DNA from 3 places in the Blastococcus colisei genome. Region 1 is predicted to be linked to each of the others. Evidence: predicted binding sites of a transcription regulator. Region 1 holds the regulator's gene; each other region holds the start of a gene.

Evidence for each region. Region 1 encodes LexA, which represses DNA repair genes until DNA is damaged. Its sites were predicted from a motif close to TCGAACANNTGTTCGA; they were not measured.
Region 2: a site for LexA is predicted at 4,832-4,847, ahead of FHU33_RS20190 (HNH endonuclease signature motif containing protein). Genes of this name have one in related genera too.
Region 3: a site for LexA is predicted at 4,950-4,965, ahead of dnaB (replicative DNA helicase). Genes of this name have one in related genera too.

What each region holds. Positions count from the first base shown of each region.
Region 1 is NZ_VFQE01000001.1:1,388,134-1,395,105, reverse strand. Features, by position in the region: gene FHU33_RS06670 (vitamin B12-dependent ribonucleotide reductase) at 1-714, opposite strand, end outside; gene nrdR (transcriptional regulator NrdR) at 867-1,367, opposite strand; gene FHU33_RS06660 (hypothetical protein) at 1,916-2,824, opposite strand; gene FHU33_RS24850 (LysM peptidoglycan-binding domain-containing protein) at 3,031-3,306, opposite strand; gene lexA (transcriptional repressor LexA) at 3,821-4,579, shown strand; gene FHU33_RS06645 (hypothetical protein) at 4,649-5,698, opposite strand; gene FHU33_RS06640 (phosphatase PAP2 family protein) at 5,673-6,392, opposite strand; gene hflX (GTPase HflX) at 6,470-6,972, opposite strand, start outside.
Region 2 is NZ_VFQE01000002.1:149,765-156,736, reverse strand. Features, by position in the region: gene FHU33_RS20215 (TetR/AcrR family transcriptional regulator) at 1-624, opposite strand, end outside; gene FHU33_RS20210 (ABC transporter ATP-binding protein) at 915-1,835, shown strand; gene FHU33_RS20205 (ABC transporter permease) at 1,832-2,680, shown strand; gene FHU33_RS20200 (sensor histidine kinase) at 2,677-3,924, shown strand; gene FHU33_RS20195 (response regulator transcription factor) at 4,110-4,742, shown strand; gene FHU33_RS20190 (HNH endonuclease signature motif containing protein) at 4,864-6,066, shown strand; gene FHU33_RS20185 (hypothetical protein) at 6,076-6,492, opposite strand; gene ychF (redox-regulated ATPase YchF) at 6,613-6,972, shown strand, end outside.
Region 3 is NZ_VFQE01000001.1:100,958-107,929, reverse strand. Features, by position in the region: gene FHU33_RS00500 (ferredoxin reductase) at 1-486, shown strand, start outside; gene FHU33_RS00495 (fatty acid desaturase family protein) at 518-1,717, shown strand; gene FHU33_RS26430 (hypothetical protein) at 1,822-2,160, opposite strand; gene FHU33_RS25620 (hypothetical protein) at 2,143-2,286, shown strand; gene dnaB (replicative DNA helicase) at 2,256-4,871, opposite strand; gene rplI (50S ribosomal protein L9) at 5,436-5,882, opposite strand; gene rpsR (30S ribosomal protein S18) at 5,894-6,130, opposite strand; gene FHU33_RS00470 (single-stranded DNA-binding protein) at 6,169-6,657, opposite strand; gene rpsF (30S ribosomal protein S6) at 6,660-6,947, opposite strand.

The sequences.
Region 1 (6,972 bases):
CGCGCGACGGGTGGCGCCACCGGACTTGATGGTGCCGGCTGACGCGTCGGCGCCGCGCATGAAGCTGACGGGGCCGGAGGCGGTGCCGCCGGAGGAGAGCAGCTCCTTCGAGGAGCGGATGCGGGAGAGGTTGAGGCCGGCACCGGAGCCGCCCTTGAAGATCAGGCCCTCCTCGCGGTACCAGTTCAGGATCGAGTCCATCTCGTCGTCGACCGCGAGGATGAAGCAGGCGCTGACCTGCTGCGGCGCGCTGGTGCCGACGTTGAACCACACCGGGGAGTTGAAGCTGAACACCTGGTGCAGCAGCATCCAGGTCAGCTCGTGCTCGAAGATCTCGGCGTCGCCCTCGCTGGCGAAGTAGCCGTGCTCGCGACCGGCGGCGCCGTAGGTGAGCACGACCCGGTCGATGAGCTGACGCAGGCTGCTCTCCCGCTGGGGCTGGCCGACGGCGCCACGGAAGTACTTGGTGGTGACGATGTTGGTGGCGTTGATGCTCCACTCGGCGGGGAACTCCACGCCGCGCTGCTCGAAGTTGATCGAGCCGTCACGCCAGTTGGTCATGACGACGTCGCGGCGCTCCCAGGTCACCTCGTCGCAGGGGTGCACACCGGCGGTGGTGAAGACGCGCTTGATCTTCAGACCCTTGCCCCGGCTCGGCGCCTTGGCCGTGCGTCGCGTACGGGAGCCGGCCAAGCGGTCGTCGGTCTCGGTCATGGTGTGGAGCTCTCCCTGATCGTCATTCGCTGTGTCGTGTGCGCGGTGCTGTGCTGCGCGATGGGTGGATCGGAGGGCTGGGGAAGAGCCGCGATCGTGCTGTGCAGGTGGTGTGCGTCGAACTCGTGTCTAGCGGGCGGTACTGACAGTTCTCAGGCGTCCGCGAGGGAGCCCGAGGGGACGGATCCGGACGGTTCGGCGGCCTGCGACTGCCGGGCCTTGAGCTCGGCGATCTCCTTCTCGAAGTCGGCCACCGAGGTGAAAGAGCGGTAGACGCTCGCGAAGCGCAGGTAGGCGACCTCGTCGAGCTCACGGAGGGGCCGGAGGATGGCCAGCCCGACCTCGTTGCTGGGGACCTCCGCGGCACCGGTGGCGCGGATGGCGTCCTCGACCTGCTGGGCCAGCTTCTGCAGCTGGTCCTCGTCCACCGGCCGCCCCTGGCAGGCGCGGCGGACACCGGCGACGACCTTGGACCGGTTGAACGGCTCGCTCACCCCGCTGCGCTTGACGACGGCGAGCACGGCCTCCTCGACCGTGGTGAACCGGCGTCCGCACTTCGGGCAGGAGCGGCGACGACGCGTCGTCGCCCCCTCGTCGGCCTCCCGCGAGTCGATGACCCGGCTGTCGGCGTTGTGGCAGAACGGGCAGCGCATCGCAGGAAACCTCCTTCCGAGATGTGGCCCGCCGGGAGACGGCTCCTGTGGACCTTCCTGGGGACATCCGGTGGACGCCCCGGGGAGAACCTGGGGAGCAGCCTGTGGACAGGCTTACAACTCTGTAACTACTAGATGTAGGGGAACCCTAGGCCCGGCCACACAAGATGTGCAAGTGATCGGTTCCTCGGCGTGTTCCGTCCTGACCCTGCGGTCACCAGGGCAGACATCGCTCCCCACGAGTCACACGACACGCCGGCAGGGCGCGCCGAGCAGCCGCCTGTCGACACTCCGGCCGGGCCGCACCGCAACCGTGGCGCACGGCCGCCGACGCAGGTGCGACCGCGCCCGACCCGGCGTTCGGCCACCGACCTCGCAGAGGGCGCGAGGACCACCGCTCCCCGCGCAGGCCACCGGCAGCACCCTCCCGGACGGCATCGGTCGCCGGCGGACGCCGGCGACCGGGTCGAGGCGGCGCGCTGGACCGAGCCGAGAGGCGCCCCGCACGCCCGACCGGTCGGATCGGGGACGGCCTCGCCGACACGGCCTCAGCCGCCGACGGACCCGTCGACGCGAGGACGGCGGGCGTGGGGCACGTGGTCGCTCATGCGCATCGGCCGGGTCAGCAGCTCGGGTTCGAGCCCCTCAGGAGCCGTCCAACCCGTACGCGTCGCGCCCCTCTCCGGCCGGACAGCCGGACGCGGCCGCGACGGACCCCCGTCGACCGGGCCCGGAGAGACACGGGTGGTACTCGACGAGGCCTCCTGGGGCACCGCCGCGAGCATGCCGGTGTCGGCCGTCCGGTGCCGACCGAGCTCGCCGGATGCACGATGGCGACCAGGGAGCGCGGGAGCGGCGGGCCGAGCCGGAGCACCCTCCGGCGCGCGACGCCGGCCGATGTCCAGTGACTCGCCGGTCTCCGGAGCGCGCCGCCGTCCGGCCGACGGCGACTCCGCCGTCTCCGGGGCGCGGCGACGCCCGGTCGCCGGCGGCTCCGCGACCTCAGGGGCGCGTCGGCGCCCCACGGACGCGAACTGTGCCGTCTCCTCAGCGGTCCGACGACCGCCGGTCGACGGGGGTTCGGGGACGACGGACAGGTCGCGCACCATCGCCAGCCCGGCGGTGGCGGCGCCGTCGGCATCCGTCGATCGGGCCCGGCGGCCCGAGGGGTGGCGTGCGACGGACATCTCCTGCGCGCCCGGAGCAGCGGCGGGGGGCCCGGTCGGCCCGGCGGCGACGGCGAGGTGCCGTTCGGGCAGGCGCAGCGATGCCAGGTCGGTCCACGCGGTCTCCTCGACACCGCCGAGGACGACGCGCACCCACACCTGGCAGGAACCGTTGGCGTCGTGCCGCCAGCCGAGCAGCTCGCCTGCCCACCAGGTCCCTGCCTGGTAGACCTCGACGGCTTGGGGTTGATCGGTGAACACAGCTGCTCGGTTCTCCATGGCGCCTGACACGCGACGACCGTAAGCGGTAAACCGACCACTGAGCGTGAAGGCGCCCGCACTGAGGGTTGACGAAGTCGCGCCTCGACGTTGTGGACCTATTGCCGTGGCGAGCACGGCGGGCAGGGGCCCGGGCGTCGTCGCGGCCGTTCCGTGCGCTTCCCGCTGGTCGAGCGCTCGGACCCAGCGCGACAACCTCCGACTGCGCGGCGCTCCGCTCACGGGAGGAGCAGGGTCTGACCAGGGACGAGGTCGGCGCCCTGCAGGTGGTTCAGCGTCTGGATCTCGTCGACCAGGGCGCGGACGTCCCCGGAGCCGTCCAGCGAAGAAGCGATGGACCACAGCGTGTCGCCCGGCTGCACCACGACACTGGTCTCCCCCGCCAGGCGCAGGCCGCCGGAGTCACCCCCGAGGAGCGGACCCACCCAGGATCCCACCGCTACGCCCGCGGCCAGTGCCATCACGACGGCGAGCCGCCGGGCGCGGCGGGTCAACCGCAGACCGGCCGCCGAGGCACTCGTCGCAGCAGGGCGCCGACCGGCCGAGGGCCGGCGAGGTGCACCAGCGGTGGGCGCGGGAGCCCGACCGATGGGACGCGGCCCGGCGGTCCGGCGCGCAGGGGTGCCAGGCGCGACGGGAGGGCGGCACACGCCGACCCTCGACGGGTTCCGGCGCGACGGTCGGGCCAGCGGGGCGCGCGTCGCGGCGGCATCGCCGGCGTCACCGGCCACCACCAATCGCGGCCGCCACGGCGCCAGGATCTCCTCGTCGAACTCCAGTACGGCTTGTGCGACGCTCCCCATGACCCGTCCTCCTCTGTTTCCCGGCTCGTCCAGCGTTCGAACGCTTGTTCGATTCGAACGCCTGTGCGATGTCTACCGCACAGGTCCGACGAAAGCCACCGGACGCGGCCGGCGACTTCGAACATGTGTTTGATCCGAGCCCGGAAAAGCGCTACCGTCGTCCCACGGACACAGGCGCTGCGCGAGCGGCGGACGAGGAGGCGACGTGGCGGAGAAGAGCGGGAGCTCAGGCGGCCGCAAGGCGTCGGCGGACACCGGCGCCACGACCGGGACGGCGGCGGTCCGATCGTTCCCCGACCGGGGTGCCGACGGCGACGGCCTGACCCAGCGCCAGCGCCGCGTGCTGGAGGTCATCCGCGACTCGATCGAACGGCGCGGCTACCCGCCCTCGGTGCGCGAGATCGGCGAGGCGGTCGGTCTGTCGTCGGCCTCGTCGGTCGCCCACCAGCTCTCGGTGCTGCAGAAGAAGGGCTGGCTGCGGCGCGACCCCAATCGCCCCCGCGCCCTGGACGTCCGGCTTCCCGGCGACTCGCCGCACACCGTCCCGGCACCCGCCGAGGTCGGTCAGGGCGACGACACCCAGCTCTCGGCGCCGACCTACGTCCCGTTGGTCGGCCGCATCGCCGCCGGTGGCCCGGTGCTCGCCGAGCAGGCGGTCGAGGACGTCTTCCCCCTCCCCCGCGAGCTCGTCGGCGAGGGAACGCTCTTCATGCTGAAGGTGGTCGGCGACTCGATGGTCGAGGCCGCCATCTGCGACGGCGACTGGGTCGTGGTGCGGCAGCAGCCGACGGCGGAGAACGGCGAGATCGTCGCCGCGATGATCGACGGCGAGGCCACGGTCAAGACCTACAAGCGACGCGACGGCCACGTCTGGCTGCTGCCGCACAACCCGGCGTACGAGCCCATCCCGGGCGACGACGCGACCGTCCTCGGCCGGGTCGTGAGCGTCCTGCGCCGAGTCTGACAGCGGACCCCGTCCCTCCCCGTCCGACGGCGAGCCGAGGGACGGGGCCACGACGCCGTGCCGCGAACCTCAGGGTCGGCGGCGCAGCTTGCCGCCGAGCCAGACGGCCACCGTGGCCACGGAGGCGGCGATGAGAGCCGACGTCCAGGGGGACAGTCCCGACCGGGTCAGGTCGCTGAAGCTGGGAACGACACCGTCGGGGGCCGGCTGGGTGGCCTCGACGATCGCAGGCGCCAGCGGGACGCGGGTGAGGTCGCTGGGCAGCCCCTCGCTGGCGACGAGCAGGCTCTGGCCGTCCGCCGCGAACGTGATCGCCTCGCCCTGGGGAGAGTCCGGCAGCGGGATGATCGCCGGTTCCGCGGACAGGGCGCCGACGACGTCGCTGCCGGTCAACGGCCAGACGTAGGCGTCGGTGTAGGTGCGCAGCGCCAGACGCCGGCCATCGGCGGACACCGCACCGCCGGTGACCAGCAGTTGGCCGGCCCGCCCCACGGGTCCACCGGCGGTCCCGGTGAGCGTCATGTTCACGCCGGCCACCTTCGCGAGCGCCACGGTGCCGCCGTCCACGAGCGCCGACGCGGGGGTGCTGTACACCCCGCTGGCGCCGAGCACCTCCTTGGTCACCACGTACGGGGTTCCGTCCGGCGCGAGGAGGAGGGCCTCGGCATCGTGGGGCCCGTCGGGGTAGGTGAGCCGGAAGACACCCGTCGTCCCGTCCGGGCGGAGAGCCAGCAGCGCCACCGTCGTCCGCGTGGTGTTGTTGTCGCCCGTGTCGGCCAGCCACACGCTGCCGTCCGCGGCGACCGCCATGTCTTCGGGGTCGTAGGGGTCGACCGCGGCGGTGTGGGAGTCGATCACCTGGCACGCGGCGTCGAGCATGTGAACGGCCAGTTGCTCGCCGCCGTCGTTCATGGCGAGATACCCGTCGCCGACGGCGACCAGCCCGGAGATCTCCGCCAGCCGGGGGTCGGTGATCTGGCACTGGGTGGCCGGCGCCGCGGCGACGTCCTCGGCCGACGCGGGCACGGCACAGCCGAGGACGACGCCGGCACCGAGGACTCCCCCGGCCGCCAGCAGCCGCCCCCGCACGCCGCTACGCGGTCTGCCGGCCTCGGGCACGTACCCAGCGTGACAGAACGATTGCATCGAGTCTGTGAACCACGCCCAACAGCAGGATGCCCACGGCACCCCCGACGACGGCGTCGGTGATCCAGTGGAAGTCCAGCGACACCATCGAGACGCCGGTCGCGACGGGGCCGGCCACGCTCAGCCACCAGAACGCGCGCTGCACCCTGGCCGGCAGTCCGCACTCCACGGCCAGCCACCGCGCCACACCCCACATGATCACGGCGTTGGCCACGTGCCCCGACGGGAAGGAGACCCCGTCGACGTGGAAGAAGAGCTCGTCGGGATGCCCGGGCGCCGTGCGGCCGGTGCCGAACTTGAGGGCGTAGACGCCGACGGTGAGGGTGCCGAGGGCGAGCAGGACGCGGAACAGCGGGATCCAGGTGTGCCGCCGCCAGGCCAGGTAGCCCACCAGGATCGCCAGCACGATAAGGATCGTGGCGCGTCCGCCGAGCTGGGTGACGGCCCAGATCACGGGGTAGGCGGCCGAGTCCCGCAGACCCCAGCCACCGATGATCTCCGACACCCGCAGGTCGATCCGCTCGAGGACGCCGCCGGCGAGCAGGTCGGCCGTAACCACGCTCCCGACGACCAGCGCGAGCAGCATGACCCACCACGGCGGCCGGCCGATCGAGACGACACGGGTCCGCTCGGGCACGCCGACGTCCCGCACCACGCCGCTCGTCACGCCGTCACGGTACCGGCCCGTGACCTCCCCGTGATCCGGACGAGGCGGTTCCACCCCGACAGGGTCGGACGATGCGGTCAGGCGACCGGGACGGCGAACTGCTCGAGCATCGCGGCGAGTCCGCCGTCCACCCGCGCGCTCAGTCGGGTACCGGCGTCCTCGTGCCGCTCGCTGAGCACCTCGCCGTCGCGGTGGACCCGGGCGACCAGATCGCCGCGGTCGTAGGGCACGAGGACCTCGATGTCGACGTCCGGGTGCGGCAGCCGGGCGGCGATCAGATCGCGCAGGCCGTCGATACCGGCACCGGTGCGGGCCGACACCCAGACCGCGCCGGGCAGGGCCCGGCGAAGGGTCAGGACGTCGTCCTCGGTCATGGCGTCGACCTTGTTGACGACGATGACCTCCGGCACCGCCGCTGCGTCGATCTCGCCGAGGACCACGCGCACGGCGTCGATCTGGCCCAGTGGATCCGGGTCGGAGCCGTCCACGACGTGCAGGAGCAGGTCGGCGGCAGCGACCTCCTCCAGCGTGGAGCGGAAGGCGTCGACCAGCTGGTGCGGCAGGTGCCGGACGAATCCGA
Region 2 (6,972 bases), on a different contig from region 1:
GACCTGGGCGACGTAGGGCTCGGTCGCGGCCCACCACTGGTCCTCGCCGATGCCGGTCACCCGCTCGGCGTCGGCCTTCTCGCGCACCCCGCCGACCGTTCCCCGCACGAAGCCGTTGACCAACGTCACGAGCGAGTCCATCTGGACGTCGGAGAGGCCCAGCCCGTCCACGGCACGGAGCTCCAACTCGTACTTGCGCACCAGTCCGGGCCCGAGCGGCGGACGGCCGGTCGACACGTGCACGGCCCAGGGGTGCCGGAGGAAGAAGTCCCAGTTGGCCCGGGCGAGGGTCCTGAGCCGCTTCCGCCAGGCCCCTGACGCCACCACCTCCTCGTCCGGGTAGAGCTCACCCAGGACGGCGTCGAGCATGAGGTCGACGAGCTCTCCCTTGCCCGGCACGTGCGTGTAGAGGGTCATCGCCGCCACGTGGAGCTCTGCGGCGACGCGGCGCATCGACAGCTCGGCGAGCCCGTCGGCGTCGGCCAGCCGGACGGCGGCCGCGACGATGCGGTCGACGTCCAGCGCCGACTTCCGACCGGGTCGCGAGCCGCCGTCCCCGCTGGTGCGCCAGAGCAGGGCCATGCTGCGGGCCGGGTCGCCGGTGCCGGTGAACTCCGTGGCCATGTCCTCACTCTCCCGCGTGCCCGTCGAGCGGTGGCGGAGTGTCTCCGTACGGCGTACGCCGTTGTCCGACCCGACGTCGTACAGCGTACGGAACTGGCCGCTGACCTGGGCGTCGCTCGTCGAGAGGCATGGGGAGGAGGGAGTGCTGCGCACCATCGAGGACCGCCGCACTCCTCGCCGCCTTGGCGACCGGCGAGGTGGGGACGGCCGACTGCGTCCACCGGACGGTGGACGGCGGATCAGCGGTTCGGCGGTCACGGAGGGCACGCCGTCGGCAGCAGGGTCGTGCCATGACGACGACACAGGCCGCGGCCCGACCCGGGGCGACGGCGGCACAGACGGAACCGGCCGTGCGCATGCGCGGACTGGTCAAGCGGTACGGGAACCGGGCCGTCGTCGACGGCCTCGACCTCGACGTGGTCCGCGGCGAGGTGTTCGCCCTGCTCGGGCCGAACGGCGCCGGCAAGACGACGACGATCGAGATGCTGGAGGGCGTCCGGGAACGGGACGGCGGCGAGCTGCGCGTCCTCGGCGCCGACCCGGCCCGCGCCGGGCGCGACTGGCGGGCCCGCATCGGCGTCGTCAGCCAGGGTGAGGGCGCCGCGCAGGAACTCAGCGTGCGCGAGGTACTCGACCACTTCGCCGGGTACCACGCGACGCCCCGGCCGACGGCGGAGCTGATCGCCGCCGTCGGGCTGGAGGAGAAGGCGGGCACGCGCGTCGGGCGGCTGTCCGGCGGGCAGCGCCGCCGCCTCGAGGTGGCCCTCGGCGTGCAGGGCCGGCCGGAGCTGGTCTTCCTCGACGAGCCGACGACCGGGATGGACCCGGTCGCCCGACGGCAGTTCTGGGAGCTGGTCCGCGGGCTGCGCGCCGACGGGACGACCGTGCTGCTGACCACCCACTACCTCGACGAGGCGGCCCAGCTGGCCGACCGGGTCGGTGTCGTCGCCGAGGGCCGGCTGGTCGAGGTGGCCCCGCCCGACGAGCTCGGCGCCGAACTGCGGCGGCTGGCCACGGTCCGCTGGACCGAGGGCGCCGCGGTGCACGAGGTGCGCACCGAGTCACCCGCCGCCGTCCTGCGAGACCTGCTCGCCGGTCCCGGCGACGTCCCGGGCCTCACCGTCAACCGCCCGAGCCTGGAAGACGTCTACCTCTCGCTCGTCGGCAGCCCGTCCACCGTTCCCGCCGAGCCCGAGGGAGACCTTCGATGACCGCCGTCCTGTCGCCGTCCACCCCGCCCGCGTCGCCCGACCGTCCCACGCCGCCGTCGGCCGCGCGCATCGCGCTCCGCCGGGTCGGCCTGGAGCTGCGGCTGTTCTTCCGGGAGCGCCAGCAGGTGGTGTTCTCCTTCGCCTACCCGGTGATCATGCTGGTCATCTTCGCGGCGGTCCTGGGTGGCGACGAGCGTCCCGGCGACGTCCCCTTCACGCACTACTTCCTGGCCGGGATCGCGGCGACCGGGATCATGCTGACCAGCTTCCAGGCCGTCGGCACGTCCATCGCGACCGAGCGGGAGAACGGTCGACTGGAGCGGCTGCAGGTGCTGGGCACCCCGCCGGTGGCCTACTTCGCCGGCAAGGCCGGCCAGGTCCTGGTCACCACGGCGGCGCAGCTGGCGCTGCTCCTGCCGCTGGCCCACTACGCGTACGACGTCCCCATGCCATCCGATCTGCAGCACTGGCTGACCTTCGGGTGGGTGGCGGTGCTCGGCGCACTCGCCGGCACGGTCCTGGGCGTGGCCGTCTCGGCGCTGCCGGGGAGCGCGGCCTCGGTGAACACCGGGGTGTCGGCGTTCGCGATCGTGCTCCAGTTCTTCTCCGGTGTCTTCTTCGGTTTCCTGGAGCTGCCAGGCTGGATGCAGCAGGCAGCGGCGCTCTTCCCGCTCAAGTGGCTGACCCAGGGCATGCGGTCGGCGTTCCTGCCCGACGAGGCCGGCGCCTTCGAGATCGCCGCCGGGTGGGAACACGGCAGAACGGCCCTGGTGCTCCTCGCATGGGTGATCATCGGCGCCATGGTGTGCGTCCGTACCTTCCGTTGGCGCCGGGCCGACCGGTGACCACCGGTCTGCTCGGCTCCGCCGTCGTCCCCGCCCGCGGCGCGGACGACGGCGGAGCGCCGCTGCCGGAGGCCGGCCTCCGGGCCACGGTGCTCGTGCTGCACGCGGCCTTCGTCGTCCTGGTCGCCGTCGCATCGCTCGTCGTGCTGGTCGGCGACGTCGACGGATCCCGCCCGGTGCTCATGACCGCGCTGGCGACCTGGACCGTGGCATACCTGCTGCTCGGCGCCCCGGCGGTGCGGGGGAGCGACGTCCGCAGGGCGCGGGCCTACCTGGTCGTCCATGTCGCGGTCTTCGGCGTGCTGGCCTGGGAGCAGCCCTCGCTGCTCTTCCTCATGTTCCTGGCCTATCCGCAGGTCTGGTTCCTCGTGGAGTCCGTGCGCGAGGGCGTGTCCTGGACCGTGGCGCTGGCCCTGGCGGGCACGATCGGGCCGGCCATCAGCTGGACCCGGGGCACCGAGCCGCTGTGGGGACCGGGCCAGACGCTGGTCGGGATGGTGCTCAGCCTCGCCATGGGTCTGTGGGTGAGCCGGGTGACGGACCGGAGCCGGCAGCGCGCGGTGCTGATCGGCCAACTGGAGGCCACGAGGGCCGAGCTCGCCGACGCCCATCACCAGCAGGGCATGGTGGCCGAGCGCGAACGGCTGGCCCGGGAGGTGCACGACACCCTGGCGCAGGGCTACACGAGCATCGTGGTGCTGGCACAGGCCGCCGCCGCCGCGCTGGCGGGCAACCCGTCCGCGGCCGCGGAGCGGCTGGCCCTCATCGAGGAGGTCGCGCGGGAGAACCTGGCCGAGGCGCGGGCGATGGTGGCCGCGTTCTCGCCGGTTGCCCTGGACTCGAGCACGCTCGTGGAGGCCCTGCAGCGGCTGGCCGACCGGTTCGGCCGGGAGACCGGCATCGCCACCCGGCTGGACACCGCCGCATTGGCCGACACCGAGGCGGGCCTCAGCCGCGCCGAGGAGATCGTGCTGCTGCGCGGCGCGCAGGAGGCGCTGGCCAACGTCCGGCGCCATGCATCGGCCAGCGCGGTCGTGCTGCGGATCGGCCGGGTCGGGTCGGGGGAGTCCGCTCAGGTGTCGGTGCACGTCGAGGACGACGGCGTCGGGTTCGACCCGGCCGAGACCGCCGGTGTGGGACTGGCCGGTCTGCGGGACCGCGCGGCGGAGGTGGGGGGCGCGGTGGACGTCGTCTCCCAGCCCGGTCGCGGCACGCGGGTCACGGTGCGGGTGCCGGCGCGATGATCGCCGCGAGAACGACGGTCGAGCGAGCATCGCCCCGGGCTGGGGCACCTCCCGCTTGCGGGGGACAGCGAGCGAGGAGCGGAACGAGACCGGAGTCGAGCCATGATCGCCGCGAGAACGACGGTCGAGCGAGCATCGCAGCGAGCGCCAGCGAGCGAGGAGCGGAACGAGACCGGAGTCGAGCCATGATCAAGGTGCTTGTGGTGGACGACCATCCCGTCGTCCGCGGGGGGCTCGTGGGCTGGCTGGCCGCGCAGCCCGACCTGGAGGTCGTGGGGGAGGCGGCCGACGGGCTGGAGGCGCTGGCGGCGGTGGCCGAGCACGCCCCGGACGTCGTCCTCATGGACCTGCGCATGCCACGGATGGACGGCGTCGCGGCCACCGGGCGGATCGCGGCCACACACCCCGGCGTCCGAGTGCTGGTGCTGACCACCTACGACACCGACTCCGACATCGTGCGGGCAGTGGAGTCCGGCGCGACCGGCTACCTGCTCAAGGACACTCCGCTGCCCCAGCTCGCCCAGGCGGTTCGCGCCGCGGCACGCGGGGAGACGGTGCTGGCGCCGCCGGTGGCGGCGCGGCTGGTGTCCCGCATGCGGGCGCCTGCGGCCGAGGCCCCGACGGCGCGGGAGCTGGAGGTCCTCGCCGGGGTGGCGCGCGGGTCGACCAACGCCGAGATCGGCCGGGAGCTGTTCATCGGTGAGGCGACGGTGAAGACCCACCTGCTGCGGGTGTTCGCCAAGCTCGGCGTGGACGACCGCACGCGGGCGGTGATGGTCGCCGTCGAGCGGGGCCTGCTCCCTCCTCCGGGTGCCTGACGCATCGTCGTCAAGCCCTCGTCCGCATCTGTGGACGTGCTCCTGACCTGCGGATTCATGCTGCGCAGAGCGCTGTTGCGGGGTAGACTTCGAACACATGATCGAGCGGTGTGGAGGTGTCGTGGGCGAGTTGGCATCGGCGCTGGACGCCCTTGCCGCCGAGGACCTGCACGCGATGGTCGCGCCCCAGCTGCTGGACCGGAGCGCGGAGCTGGTGCGGGCGCGGAACCGGATCGACGCCGAGCTGGCGCGCACGGTGCGGGTGACCGACCTGACGCAGGCGCCGGAGCACGACGGGTTGAAGACGATGCGGTCGTGGTTGCGCGGGCATGCTCGCCTCTCGCCGTCCGCGGCCGGTCAGCTCGTGCGCAACGGGCGGGTGCTGGAGCATCTGCCTGCGGTGGCGGCCGGCTGCGCTGCCGGTGAGATCACCGCCGAGCAGGTGTCGGTGCTCGCCCCGGTGGTGTCGCCGGAGAACGTGGCGGCGGCCGCCGAGCAGGGTGTGGACCTGGCCGAGGTCGATGCGGTGCTCGCGGAGACGGCTGCCACCCGCCAGCACGCGCACCTGGGTCGGGTGGTGCACCACTATCTGGAGCGACTCGACCCCGACGGCAGCGAGCCCGATCCGACCGAGCAGCGCTCGCTGCGGATGACGAAGCACTCCGACGGCAGCCTGAGTGGCGCTTTCGACCTCGACGCGGTCGGCGGGGAGAAGGTGCAGTCGGTGCTCGAGTCGTTCGTGCAGGCCAACCGGCCCGCCGGCGACCTGCGCACCCGCGCCCAGCAGCTCGGTGATGCGCTGGTGCAGTGGGCCGACGTCACCCTCGCCTCGGGCCAGGCGCCGATCATGCGCACGGTCAAGCCGCACGTCATCGTCCTGATCGACGTCGAGGACCTGGCCGACCCGTCCACCGGCCCCGGTGCGGCGGACATGGGATTCGGTGCCGTCATCTCCGCCTCCCGGGCCCGCTGGCTGGCCTGCGACGGGACCATCAGCAGGGTCGTCATGGGGCCCGACGGCGAGGTCCTGGATCACGGCCGCAGCAAGCGGATCGTCCCGCCGGGCCTGCGCCGGGCCGTGGAGGTGCAGGAGCGGCACTGCGTGTTCGCCGGCTGCGAGGCGCCCACCCACTGGTGCGACGTCCACCATGTCCAGGAGTGGGTGCTCCACGAGGGCCCGACCAGCCTGGAGAACTCCGCGCTGCTCTGCGAACGTCACCACACCAAGGTGCACCACGGCTTCCGGGTCGAACGACAACCCGACGGCCGATGGCGCACCTGGCGCCCCGACGGCACCGAGATCCTCGTCCCTGCACCGCTGTAGTCGAGGGACTCAGGCGTCCCCGTTGTTCGACGCCTTGAACGTGAACCGGCGCGGTGCGCCGTGCACGGAGAAGGCGCGTTCGACGAGTGCCCTCTTCTCGGCCTCGACGGCCATGCCGGTCGGGACGGTAGGCGGGCCGTCGGCCGGGGACGGGACGGTCACGGGTGCGGGAGCCGGCGAGGTCATGGAGGCGGCGGTGAGTGCGGGTATCGCCGGCGCTTCCTCCCGCGGTGCCGCGACGGCGGAGAGTTGGGTCGCGATCGGCGGGGTCGCGGCGACCATGGCCATCGCGGCGGCGAGCGTCCGGTCGGCCCGGTCCAGGGCGGCCTCGGCATGGGTCAGCAGAACCTGGACGCGGGCGGTGAGCCAGTACAGCCAGCCCGCGAGGATGAGAGCGGCGACGATGCCGAATATGCGGCCGATCATGCGCTGACCTTGGCGTATGCCTGTGCTGGCGACAACACCGGGAGCCTGCCTCCCGCACCGGCACCCGCGGCCGTCCGTGCCGGCGATCGACTGCGCTCGGCACACGTACGCTGGTTCCCCGTGAGTCTCACCATCGGGATCGTCGGCCTGCCCAACGTCGGCAAGTCGACCCTCTTCAACGCCCTGACCAAGAACGACGTCCTCGCGGCGAACTACCCGTTCGCGACGATCGAGCCCAACGTCGGTGTGGTGGGCGTACCCGACTCGCGGCTGGAGAAGCTCGCGGAGATCTTCGGCTCGCAGAAAATCATCCCGGCGACCGTGTCGTTCGTGGACATCGCCGGCATCGTCCGGGGCGCGTCCGAGGGGGCCGGTCTCGGGAACAAGTTCCTCGCCAACATCCGCGAGAGCGACGCGATCTGCCTGGTGATCCGGGTGTTCACCGACCCCGACGTGGTGCACGTCGACGGGAAGGTGTCT
Region 3 (6,972 bases), 1.3 Mb from region 1:
GCCGAGGGCCGGATCCGGCTCATCGAGCAGCACACCGACAGCGCCGGGATGCTCGACGCCCGGTCCATCGCCGAGCTGGTGCCCGACCTGCACGAACGCTCCACCTGGGCCTGCGGGCCCGTGGGGATGCTCGAGGCCCTGGAGGAGCACTGGACTGCCGCCGGCATCGCCGACCGGCTCTACACCGAGCGCTTCCGCCCCTCGGTCGTCGTGACCGGCGAGGGCGGCACCGTGAACTTCACCAAGAACGGCACCACGCTCGAGGCCGACGGGGCGACCCCGATCCTCGACGCCGCCGAGGAGGCGGGCGTCCTCATGCCGAGCGGCTGCCGCATGGGCATCTGCTACGGCTGCGTGCTGCCCCTGCGCGAGGGCGCCGTCCGCGACCTGCGCAACGGCGAGCTGACCGTCGCCGCACCCGGCGACGGCGTGCTCATCCAGACCTGCGTCAGCGCCGCCGCCGGCGCCTGCGACATCGACCACTGACACCTGACCGCCCCGACGAGGAGCTCAGACCATGACTGTTCTGCAGAAGAAGCACGACGACAACCCGATCGCGCACCTGTCCGCCGAGGACATCGAGATCATCGGCAAGGAGCTCGACACCATCCGCCAGGAGATCCGCGACAGCCTCGGCGAGGCCGACGCCGCCTACATCCGCAAGGTCATCGACGTCCAGCGCAAACTGGAGCTGGGCAGCCGCGCCGCCCTGCTGGTGTCGATGTTCCCGCCGGCGTGGGTCGTCGGGACGGTCGGCCTCTCGGTCGCCAAGATCCTCGAGAACATGGAGATCGGGCACAACATCCTGCACGGCCAGTGGGACTGGATGCGCGACCCGAAGATTCACTCCACGACGTGGGAGTGGGACATGGCCAGCCCGGCCGCGCAGTGGAAGCACTCGCACAACGAGTTGCATCACACGTACACCAACGTGATCGGCAAGGACAACGACCTCGGCTACGGCATCATGCGCGTCGACGAGGACCAGAAGTGGCACCCGCTGTACCTGGCGCAGCCGGTCTGGAACTTCGTCAACGCCTGCTTCTTCGAGTACGGGATAGCCGCGTACGACCTCGAGCTGGGAAAGAACCTGGCGACGAAGAAGCGCCGGCAGAACCCCGAGTTCCGGGCCGCTGCCAAGCAGGTGCTGAAGAAGATCCGCAACCAGGCGACCAAGGACTACGTGGTCCACCCGGTGCTCTCGGGTCCCTCGTTCCTGCCGACGCTCGCGGCGAACTTCACCGCCAACGTGGTGCGCAACCTGTGGTCGCACTCGGTGATCATGTGCGGGCACTTCCCCGAGGGCGTCGAGACCTTCGAGAAGAAGTCCATCGACGGCGAGACCCGCGGCGAGTGGTACCTGCGCCAGATGCTGGGCTCGGCCAACATCTCGGGCAGCAAGGCCATGCACATCATGACCGGCAACCTGAGCCACCAGGTCGAGCACCACCTGTTCCCCGACCTCCCCAGCAACCGCTACGCCGAGATCGCCCCGAAGGTGAAGGACATCTTCGACCGCTACGGGCTGACCTATCACTCGGCGCCGCTGTACAAGCAGGTCACGAGCGCCTGGCACAAGGTCATCCGGCTGTCGCTGCCCAACGGCTGGCTCGCCGAGACGACGCCGAAGAACGCCCCGGCGCAGGTGATCAAGCTGGTCCGCATGACGACGGGCGGCAAGAAGGTCCGCCGCGAGCTGTCCAGGGCCGTCGCCTGACCCAGTCCCAGCGCCCTCGTTGAACCGGAGAGGCCCAGAACCACGATGGTTCTGGGCCTCTGCCGTTCACTGCTCCCCCACCTCGCTGGGCTCCGACCGCCAGATCAGCCGGTCGAGCCGGCGACCGACCACGGCGCCCACCGGTGGAGACGTAGTAGCCCTGGACGGGAGAGCCTGGTGATCAGTCGCAGGACGTCCCTTGGTGGAACAGCAGCAGCCACCCCGAGAGCGGGACGCGGATCCACGTCGAGCTCCGCCCGTCGTCCCGACGACTCGGACCGATAGGTCAGCAGCACTGTGTCCGGTCCCAGTCTGCGGGCCTGCATCCCTGCGGCGGTGATCGGTTCTCCGGACACGCTGGTCGCCACGGTGATGGACGCCCGGTCCCAGACGCGGCCCGATTCGCCGTACTCGACCAAGTCGACGTGCAGCAGCGCGCGCACCCGGTCGGCATCCGTTCGAACGGCGGGGTCGAGCAGCGCCAGTTCCCGATCTATCACCTGCTGGACGTCGGTGTCGATCGCGCTGCACTCTCCGGTCAGTTCGCCATGTCCACGAAGCGGCTGTAGTGGCCCTGGAAGGCGACCGTGACGTTCGCCGTCGGGCCGTTGCGGTGCTTGACCAGCATGATGTCGGCCTCTCCGGCACGCGGAGACTCCTTTTCGTACATGTCTTCTCGGTGGATCATCATGACCATATCCGCATCTTGTTCGATTGAACCGGATTCGCGAAGGTCAGAAAGCATCGGCTTCTTGTCTTGCCGTTGTTCAGAACCGCGATTCAGCTGGCTCATCGCAATTACTGGCACTTCTAGTTCCTTAGCCAGCAACTTGAGCGCACGCGAGAACTCCGACACTTCTTGCTGACGGCTCTCGACCCGCTTTCCCGAGGTCATCAGCTGCAGGTAGTCGATGACCACGAGCTTGAGATCGTTGCGCTGCTTGAGCCGTCGCGCCTTGGCTCGGATCTCCATCATGGTCATGTTCGGTGAGTCGTCGATGTAGAGCGGCGCATCGGCGATCTCGCCCATCCGGCGGGCCAGCTTCGACCAGTCCTCGTCCGACAGCGAGCCGGCGCGCATGTGGTGCAGCGGCACTTTCGCCTCGGCAGACAGCAGACGCATGGTGATCTCGTGCTTGCTCATCTCCAGGCTGAAGATGGCGGCGGGCAGGTGGTGCTTCACCGACGCCGAGCGCGCGATGTCGAGCCCGAGCGTCGAGTTGTGCGTCGGGATGAAGCTGCGCCCGGCGAGGAAGAGGTGGTCCTCCGCGTCGACCTCGATGCAGCGCACGGGCACGCTGGCGATCGACCGCACGTCGGTGATGAACCTGCTGCCACGGGCGGTGAACGTCCGAGCGCCACGTTCCTTGTGCAGCATCTTCTTGCGCTCGAGCTTGAAGACCTCGTCGTCCGTGCTGAACGTCAGGGTGTAGCAGGTCGACGAGTCCTCGGTCCGACCTCGCACGCGCTTGGTCGTCATGCGTACGCGATAGCCCAAGCTGGCCACGAGCTCACGGGCGTCCTCGGCCAGCCGGCGGCTGGTGACGCCGAACTGGACCACGCCGCTCGGCGCGACCGTGCCGTCGGTGTCGAGGAGGCCGGCCAGCAGCGCCCGCCGCTGCGCCACGGAGGCCCGCAGGTATGCGGTCGGGATGTGCTTGTTGCCGAGCACCCCGAGCCCGCGGAGGAGCGCCTTGACCGTGCCGTGGTCGTCGCGGCAGGACTGGCACTGCGCCATGCCGGACGAGGGACCACCGCAGTCGGGGCAGGTGGCCTGACGGCCGACGCCTCCGCTGCGGCGGAGCGTGGCACCACAGGCCTTTCCGCACGTCTGCACCTGCGACGTACGGGGGACGAACGACTCGCCGCACATCGGACAGCGACGGGGCTGGACCGGCGCGTGTGCCGGTAGCCGCAGCGAGTACCGCCGGTCGACGCCGGTCGGCTCCACGAGCAGCCCCTCCGCCTCGATGTAGACGGCGATCTCCGGGTCCGCGCTCGTGTACTGGGCGGCCGCGGACGTGCCGTCGCCGAGCCAGACGCCCAGGGCGTACGGCGGCACGGGCAGGTCGGCCTCTGGGAGTGCCAGCGGCAGCGCGTTGGTGACGGAGTGGTTGAGGCGGGCGTCCTTGGTGGCGCACCGGACGGTCCGCGCGATCTCCTCGGTGGTGCGGACCTCGGCGAAGGTGCGCTGGTTCCGGTAGCGGTTGTAGCCGGTAGCGGCCGCCTGGGCGGACTTCCGGCTGGCACGGGTCTCGGTCAGCCACTGGTGCTGGGCATCGGCGACGATCACCGAGCCGTCGGAGAAGTGCACCTCGTAGCAGGGACGGTCGGCCATCACGTCGGTGGCGGCGACCACGGCCGTGGGCCGGCCGTCGGAACCGATCACCTGGTCACCGACGGCGACCTCACCCATCGTCGTCCAGCCGGTGGGTGTGGCGATCGGGGTGTCGAGGGCGAGCGCCTTGCCCACACCGGGTCGAGCGGCGATGACGACCATCTGGCCGGCCTGCAGGCCGTTGGTGAGCTCGTCGAGGTCGCGGATGCCGGTGGGGACGCCGCGGCTGACGCCGCCCCGGGACGCGATGGCGTCCAGCTCGTCCATGGTCGGCTGGAGGATGTCCTCGAGGCGGGAGTAGTCCTCGCTCATCCGCTTCTCGGTGACGTCGTAGATCTCCTGCTGCGCCCGGTCGACGATGTCGTCGACGTCGCCCTTGCCGCCGGCCGCGCCGTAACCCAGCTGCACCACGCGGGTGCCGGCCTCCACCAGCCGCCGCAGCACGGCCTGCTCGGCCACGATGGCTGCGTAGTAGCCGGCGTTGGCCGCCGTCGGCGTGGAGGCGATGAGGGTGTGCAGGTAGACCGCGCCGCCCATCTTGGACAGCTGGTCGGTGCGGTTGAGCTCGGCGGCGACGGTGATGGCGTCGGCCGGCTCACCGCGGCCGTACAGGTCGAGGATGCAGTCGAAGATGACCTGGTGCGCGGGCCGGTAGAAGTCGGGACCCTGGAGCGCCTCCACGACGTCGGCGATCGCGTCCTTGCTGAGCAGCATGCCGCCGAGCACCGACTGCTCGGCGGGGATGTCCTGCGGCGGCTGCCGGTCGTAGGCCGGAGCCGTCGCTGAGGGCCGGCTGAAGTCGTCGGCCACCGCCACGGGTTTTCCTCCATCTCGCGCAGGCGCGCCCGCACCACCACTCCGTGGGGAAGCCGGAGTTCGGCGGGCACCGCCGGACCGAACGTCTGTTCGGGTCGAAGCTAGCGCCGGGCACCGACAGATTCGGCGCCCGGCGGCAGCTGAGGAGGACGTTAGGAAGCCGGACGGGGGCCCGTCCAACACCGGTGTGCACGTCGATCTGCACAACTTGTGGACAAGTCGGTGGATTCACGCCTGTCGACATGTGGAGACGGCGGGGGACATGCGGTGGCCATCGGCCGTCCTCCCCGCCGTCACCTGCAGGAACGGCGTGCACCGGCTGTGGACGGGAGAAAGTCCCGAAGTATTTTTCGCGCCGCGCACCACGTGTCACAGCGCTCCCGGACAGCGCCGACGCCCTCAGCGCCGGTGCATCCGGGATGTCCACGAGTGCCGGCCGCGCCGACCCGGGGCGCTCACGAGCGGCTCAGCGGGCTGATGGCGCCACCCTGCCCCCGGAACGGCCGGAAGGGGCACCGGACCGGAGTCCGACGCCCCTTCCGGGCAGTGCTGCGTGGGCCGACGTCAGCCGGGGACGACCTCGATCGCCAACCGGGTCGTGACCTCGGGGTGCACCCGCACGGTGACGGTGTGCTCGCCCGTGGTCTTGATGCTGCTGGGCAGCTCGATCCGGCGACGGTCGAGCGCCGGGCCGCCGGCGGCGGTCACCGCGGCGGCGACGTCGGCGGTGGTGACGCGGCCGAACAGGCGCCCACCCGCACCGGCGCGGGCCGGGACGCGGACCGTGAGACCGGACAGCTGCCCGGCCAGGGCGGTCGCCTCCTCCTGCGAGCGCACGTCGCGCGCGGCACGCGCCCGGCGGAGCGACTCGACCTGCTTCTGCGCGCCTCGCGTGGCCTGGATGGCCAGCCCGCGGGGCAGGAGGTAGTTGCGGCCGTAGCCACCCTTGACCTCGACGGTGTCGCCGGAGGACCCGAGACCGGTGACCTCCTGCGTGAGGATCAGCTTCATCTGGCTCATGATCAGCGCGCCGTCGAGGTGTAGGGCAGCAGTGCCATCTCGCGGCTGTTCTTCACGGCCACGGCGACGTCACGCTGGTGCTGGCTGCAGTTGCCGCTGACGCGGCGGGCACGGATCTTGCCGCGGTCGGAGATGAACTTCCGCAGCAGCGTCGTGTCCTTGTAGTCGATGTAGGTCGCCTTGTCCTTGCAGAACTGGCAGACCTTCTTCTTGACCTTGCGGATGGGGGGCTTGGGCACTGGGTTTCTCCAGGTACAGGAACGTTTGCGGGAAAGAATCAGAAGGGCGGTTCGTCGGACGGACCAGCAGGCGTCGACCAGGGGTCGCTCGCACCGCCCCCGCCGCCACCGCCGCCGGAGAAGCCGCCTCCGCCGCCACCGAAGCCGCCGCCACCCTCACCGCGGGAGGCCTTGGTGACCTTCGCGGTGGCGTAGCGCAGCGACGGGCCGATCTCGTCGACCTCGAGTTCGATGACGGTGCGCTTCTCGCCTTCCTTCGTGTCGAAGGAACGCTGCTTGAGCCGGCCGCTGACGATGACCCGCGAGCCGCGGGTCAGCGACTCGGCCACGTTCTCCGCTGCCTGCCGCCAGACGTTGCAGCGGAGGAACAGCGCCTCGCCGTCCTTCCACTCCTGCGACTGGCGGTCGAAGGTGCGCGGGGTCGACGCCACGGTGAAGTTGGCGACGGCAGCGCCCGACGGCGTGAAGCGCAGCTCCGGATCGGCGGTCAGGTTGCCGACGACGGTGATGACGGTTTCGCCGGCCATGGTCAGTGGACCTCGGGGCGCATCAGCTTCGTGCGGAGCACCGACTCGTTCAGGTTCAGCTGGCGGTCCAGCTCGGCGACCGCAGCGGGCTCGGACTCGATCGTGACGATCGCGTAGATGCCCTCGACCTGCTTCTTGATCTCGTAGGCCAGGCGACGACGGCCCCAGATCTCGGTCTTGACGGTGCCACCGGCCTTGGTGACGACGGTCAGGAACCGGTCGAGCGAGGGAGCGATCGTCCGCTCCTCGAGCTCGGGGTCGAGGATGACCATCAGTTCGTAATTGCGCATGGAGAAACCCCACCTCCTCTGGTCT